DNA from 2 places in the Lysinibacillus sp. GW823-FHT06C08 genome. Region 1 is predicted to be linked to the other one. Evidence: predicted binding sites of a transcription regulator. Region 1 holds the regulator's gene; the other holds the start of a gene.
The links. Region 1 encodes CtsR, which represses protease genes until heat stress. Its sites were predicted from a motif close to ATGGTCAATAAAGGTCAAACA; they were not measured.

Region 1 (3,205 bases):
CGATAGCTTATCTTCATAGCTTTGAATAAAATGAAGGACGAGTACACAACTAGCTGCATCAAATTTTATAGCAGGTAGATGGGTATCCAGCAAGGTTGCTTGATAGAATGACAGATCATTCGGTAAAGATTGGAGACGCTCCTTTGCTATATCAAGCATGGATTCTGACGGATCAATACCTGTAAATGACCAACTTGGTCTTCCATCTGCTAGCTGTAAAATTTCATTGCCACTACCTGCACCAACAACCAATATATCCGCATGCTCATGTAATGTGGAACGATAAAAAGTTTGTATTAAACGAAGCATTGCATCATAGCTTGGTAGAGTACGGCGAATCCCCTTTTCATATTCATTTGCTAATGTGTGGTTGAATTCCATTTCTCATCACGACCTTTCAAAAATTTTTAAAAAAACTCACTTTAAATTGAAACTATTACGGGTATAGTTCCGTAAATAGTAGTACATAAAACGATAGATAACGTATAAAGAAAGGGTTGATATATATGGAGAGTAAATGGTCTAAAGTAATCATACACGCAAGTTCGTTTTTTGCGCCATGGTTAGTTCCCATTATCTTCTTTTTAGTTAGTTCGGATGAGGAAGTGAAGGCAATTTCTATTCAAGCTATTCTTTTCCAACTTGTCATGGCAATTTTACTTGCTGTTTCTGGATTCTTAAGCATTTTCATTATTGGCATTCCATTTTTAATTGTTTTCGGTATTATGCTATTTGTAGTACCAATTATCGGTATCGTCAAAGCATTAACTGATGAGCCTTGGCGTTATCCAATTGTAGGTCGTTGGGTATAATTTTTATAGACGCAAGTATATGCTAGTTGCATATTCTTGCGTTTTTTCTATGGATAAAAAGGGTACATTAGGTGTAGGAAGCAAAAAGATATGCTCGATAACGACTAATTAGTGCTATTTTCTACGCTTGAATATAGTTTTTTAGCCTTTTCATTTTTCTCTAGGCGAAATCATTGCAATTATTTTCAAGCGTTTTGTATAATATACTCAAAGAAAGTCAAAGATAGTCAAAGTCAGTGAAGCAAGCGAGGTGTATTCCTAAAATGCGTAATATATCAGACATCATAGAAGGTTACTTAAAGCAAGTACTTGAATTAGGTGGAGAAGGGCATATTGAAATAAAACGTAGTGAAATTGCAGACAAATTTCAATGTGTACCATCACAAATAAATTATGTCATTAATACAAGATTTACCGCCGAGCGAGGTTACCTTGTGGAGAGCAAGCGAGGTGGTGGTGGATACATTCGAATTTTACGTGTCCGCGCGAATTCACAGATTGATTTAATCGACGATGTTCTCCAGCATATTGAAGGTGGAGCATCGCAAACAATGGCAGAAGATTTAGTATATCGACTTATCGATGAGCAGGTAATTTCAAAGCGAGAAGCGAAATTAATGTTAGCAGCAATTGATCGCTCAACAATCGATTTACATCTCCCTCTAAGAGATATAATTCGTGCAAAAATATTACGGGCGATGCTGACAACTATAAAATATGAGCAACAGAAATAGTGAGGTGATGGAAATGATATGTGAACATTGTAAACAACGTAATGCGACAGTTACTGTAACACAAGTTCAAAATGGGCAAAAGGTGGAGCACCATTATTGTGACGTCTGCGCCTCACAGTTCCATCCATTTCATGCAGAGTTTAAACAAGAGCCAGTTTCCATACAACAGTTATTATCAAACTGGTTTGGCTCACCTACATGGCAAAAGGTAGGAGAAAAACAACAAACACAGCCACAACAGCAAACATGCCCACAATGTGAATTTACGTATAAGCAATTTTTAAAAGAAGGTAAGTTTGGTTGCCCAAGCTGTTATGACACTTTTAGTGAGCATTTACCTAAGCTCTTTAACCGCATACAGGCGGGCCCCCAACATATTGGGAAAATGCCTGGTGCCCATAGCAATGTGTATGTCATTAAAAAGCAAATAGAGGATATCCGTAAACGTATGAAGTTCGCTGTAGATGAAGAGCAATTCGAAGAGGCAGCAAAGCTTCGAGATGAAGTCAAAGAGCTTGAGAAGCAGCTACAATTTGAAGGTGGTGATGTGTCTTGATAATTGAATCATTTTTAGAGCGTGCGACACCTACTTGGATGGGTATCGAAGACGATTATTCTGATATTGTCATTAGTACACGAATTCGCCTTGCTCGAAATTTAGATGGCTATCGTTTTCCACTATCGTTTTCAGAGAACGAGGCTTTACAGGTGGAACAGGCAGTTACACATGCAGTAAGCGATAGTCCAACCCTTCAAAATGATTATGCATATTTTGCTATCAATGATCTAACACCTTTACAACGTCAAATTCTTGTAGAAAAGCATTTGATTAGTCCGCAGCTTGCCAAAAAAGAGCAGGTGGGCTCCGTGCTTCTGTCACAAGATGAATCCGTGAGTATTATGGTGAATGAAGAGGATCATTTACGCATTCAATGTATGACAGCGAGTTTCCAGCTTCAAAATGCCTATGAACAAGCGAATAGAATTGACCGTATTCTAGAGAAGGTATTACCTTATGCTTTTCGAGATACGTTTGGCTATTTAACAAGCTGTCCTACGAATATTGGTACTGGGCTACGAGCATCTGTGATGATGCATTTACCTGCTCTTACGTTAACGGGACAGATGAATCAAATTATAAATGCGATGACACGCCTAGGTATGACCGTAAGAGGTATATATGGTGAAGGAAGCGAAAATTTAGGTAATGTTTATCAAGTGTCCAACCAAATTACACTTGGAAAGACAGAAGAAGATATTTTAGCAGATATACAAAGTGTTGCTGAAAAAATTATCCAAAAAGAACGGCACGCGAGAGGTAGATTGATGGAAAAGGCCGAGCTGGCTTTAGAAGATCGAGTTTATCGAGCTTTAGGTACCCTTACGTATGCAAGAATTTTAACGAGTGAGGAAGCGGCTACCTGTCTTTCGAATGTTCGTTTAGGAGTCGACCTACAGTTGATTGACGGTATACTCGCAACAACTTTAAATGAGTGTGTCGTCAGTATGCAACCAGGTTTTTTACAGCATTATGCAGGTGAGGCATTACCGCCTGCTGAACGTGATCGTGTACGAGCTGAAATGCTTCGTGAGGCATTATTTCAAACACACACGAATAAGCCTAATAATGGGGAAAAAGGAGAGGATTTATATGATGTT
Region 2 (3,205 bases), on a different contig from region 1:
AAATTGGCATAGCAGGTACGTCCATGGGTGGTATTGTGACATCAGGCTGTCTTAAGCTTTATGATTGGATTCAATCGGCTGCAATATGTATGGGTGCGCCTGGTTTTATAAAATTGGGTGAATACCAATTGCAGCAATTTATAAAAAATGGTGTTAATTGGCCCATGACAGAGGATGATGTGCAAAAGATTAATGAGGTCCTCGCAACCTATGATGTCAGTCTAACTCCTGAAAAATTTGCGGGACGCCCGGTTTTCTTTTGGCACGGTGAATTAGATAAAACTGTACCTTTCCATGAAACCTATAAATTTTATGAAACATTACGGGAATACTATCAAGCAACCCCTGAAAATTTAACATTCATGGTGAATAAAAAGGCTGGACATGCTGTACCACGTGACGGAATGGTAGCAGCAACAGATTGGCTTGCAGAGCATTTGGCATAATATGATGCATCTGCTATGATAAGGTTAACACTATGATGGAAGGAGAAATGAGAATGGATCAAGATATGAAAGATAGCATGTTAGGTGCATTAGAAAACGTAATTGACCCTGAGCTTGGAATTGATATCGTCAACTTAGGTTTAGTGTATGATGTAGAATTAGATGATGAAGGTGTAGCGACGGTTACAATGACGCTAACATCGATGGGGTGTCCACTTGGCCCAGTAATCGTGGATCAAGTGAATACAGCATTAAATGAACTTCCAGAAGTGAAAAGTACAAATGTAAACATTGTATGGAATCCACCTTGGTCAAAAGATAAAATGTCACGCTATGCAAAAATGGCATTGGGTGTACGCTAATAGTGGCTATTAAAAATCCCTGCTTATAAAAAATAAGCAGGGATTTAGCATGTAACGAATTAATCGATACGGCATACTTGTAATGGACAATTTTCGCAGGCAATCTCATTTTTTAAAAATTGTAAATCATGAATAGTAATAAAGCCTTTGTCAAAAGTCAAAATGTCATGTTTTTTTAAATCATTCAACATACGATTAATCATTTCACGACTAGTCGCACACAAATTGGCAATTTCCGTATTTGTTAGTTGAAACTCAATAAAAATGGAACCATCCTCTAAAGGTTTACCATACGTGTTAGATAGACGAATGAGTATTGAAAACAAGGCACCCTTTTTCCCATTTAACACTAAATCACGCAAACGACTCTGATGCTTTAAATTTTCTGTCTGTAGCCACTTCATGTATTCCACCATGATTGTAGGCTGTTCTTCCAGTAAATGTTCTAATGACTTTCGACTTAAAACATATAGCGTAGCAGATTCTAAAACTTTTGCAGTCATGGAGTTATAGACAAGGTTACAAAATAATGAACCCTCTCCAATGATACTATCAGGACCACATATACGAATCGTCAATTCCTTGCCAGCCTCAGTTTCTTGACTAATCGATATAACACCTGACTTAATATAGTATATTTCCTTTGACCGTTCACCTTCTAGAAAAATTTTATTCCCTTTATTTACTTTGATAAAAACACCATGCTTTTGAAAAAGGTCCATAATTTTTTCAAACATATTATCCATTGAAACCATATCTCCAACACATCGCTTTCTTTTTGTAATAAATGGCGATTATTACAAAAGGACAGTGGATTTTTCGATACTAAAACATAGAAACATACTATTATTATAACGTAAATTTTCATGAATAAGTGTAAAAATTTAGTGCTATTTCTTTGCGAAGAACTGTCGAGTGATGTAAAATAAAGTTAGTCAAAGAAGGTCAAACTTTTAAAAAGAACCAGAATGGGTATAAAAATTATGCGAAATATTAAAGTAAAGGAGTGCTAGTTATGCAATTTCAACAAACAGATAATCAAAAGCCATTAGAGCAATTCGGCCGTAATTTAATAGAAGAAGTTAAAAATGGCAAAATGGATCCTGTCATTGGGCGCGATGAGGAAATTCGAAATGTCATTCGCATTTTAACGCGTAAAACAAAAAATAATCCTGTATTAATTGGTGAGCCAGGAGTTGGTAAAACAGCGATTGTAGAAGGTTTAGCTCAACGTATTGTGAAGGGTGATGTACCAGAGGGCTTGAAAGAGTGCGTGCTATACGAGCTGGATATGAGTGCCTTAATTGCAGGTGCAAGCTACCGTGGCCAATTTGAAGAGCGTTTAAAAGGCGTGTTAAAAGAAGTGAAAGATTCAGAAGGTCAAATCATTTTATTTATTGATGAAATTCATACAATTGTAGGCGCAGGCAAAACGGATGGCGCTATGGATGCAGGAAATATGTTAAAGCCCATGCTAGCTCGTGGTGAATTACATTGTATCGGTGCTACTACATTAGATGAATATCGTATGTATATTGAAAAAGATCCTGCTTTAGAACGCCGGTTCCAGCAAGTTCTTGTACGTGAGCCTTCTATTGAGGATACTGTGTCTATTTTAAGAGGCTTAAAAGAACGCTTTGAATTACATCATGCAGTACGTATTCATGACCGCGCGATTGTGGCCGCAGCTGAACTCTCCAATCGTTATATTACAGAGCGATTTTTACCAGATAAGGCGATTGATTTAATTGACGAGGCATGTGCAATGATTCGAACAGAAATTGATTCAATGCCACAGGAACTTGATGCCGTGACTCGTCGTATTATGCAGCTAGAAATTGAAGAACAAGCGTTGCGTAAGGAAAAGGACGAAGCAAGTAAAAAGCGTCTGGAGCAATTACGAGAGGAATTGGCAAAATTAAAAGAGTCCTCTGAAGGAATGCGGCAACAATGGGAGGCAGAGAAGGAAAAGCTACATGATATTCAGAAAAAACGGGAGACATTAGATAAGTACCGTCGTGATTTAGATGAAGCGGAAAGTAAGTATGATTTAAATAAAGCCGCAGAATTACGTCATGGTAAAATTCCAACACTTGAAAAAGACATTCAAGTGCTCGAAAAAGAATTAGAAAGCGGCGCAGAGTCCCGTATTTTACGTGAAGAAGTGACAGCTGAAGAAATCGCAGCAATTGTTTCTCGCTGGACAGGTATTCCTGTGACAAAATTAGTGGAAGGCGAGCGAGAAAAACTATTACGTTTAAAAGATACATTACATGAACGCGTAGTTGGCCAAGATACAGCTGTTCAATTAGTAACAGAGGCTGTATGGCGTGCTCGTGCAGGCATTAAAGATCCGCATCGTCCAATTGGTAGCTTTTTATTCTTAGGTCCGACAGG

Region 2: the regulator CtsR is predicted to act here: its motif matches at 1,740-1,760, upstream of AC1Q6O_RS02065 (ATP-dependent Clp protease ATP-binding subunit).

Annotation. Positions count from the first base shown of each region.
Region 1 covers NZ_JBXAHN010000009.1:140,007-143,211, forward strand. The annotation lists gene AC1Q6O_RS18975 (class I SAM-dependent methyltransferase) at 1-381, opposite strand, end outside; gene AC1Q6O_RS18980 (DUF4870 domain-containing protein) at 507-812, shown strand; gene AC1Q6O_RS18985 (CtsR family transcriptional regulator) at 1,076-1,546, shown strand; gene AC1Q6O_RS18990 (UvrB/UvrC motif-containing protein) at 1,560-2,102, shown strand; gene mcsB (protein-arginine kinase McsB) at 2,099-3,205, shown strand, end outside; gene AC1Q6O_RS19000 (ATP-dependent Clp protease ATP-binding subunit) at 3,198-3,205, shown strand, end outside.
Region 2 covers NZ_JBXAHN010000001.1:459,709-462,913, forward strand. The annotation lists gene AC1Q6O_RS02050 (prolyl oligopeptidase family serine peptidase) at 1-446, shown strand, start outside; gene AC1Q6O_RS02055 (metal-sulfur cluster assembly factor) at 500-808, shown strand; gene AC1Q6O_RS02060 (Crp/Fnr family transcriptional regulator) at 868-1,554, opposite strand; gene AC1Q6O_RS02065 (ATP-dependent Clp protease ATP-binding subunit) at 1,824-3,205, shown strand, end outside.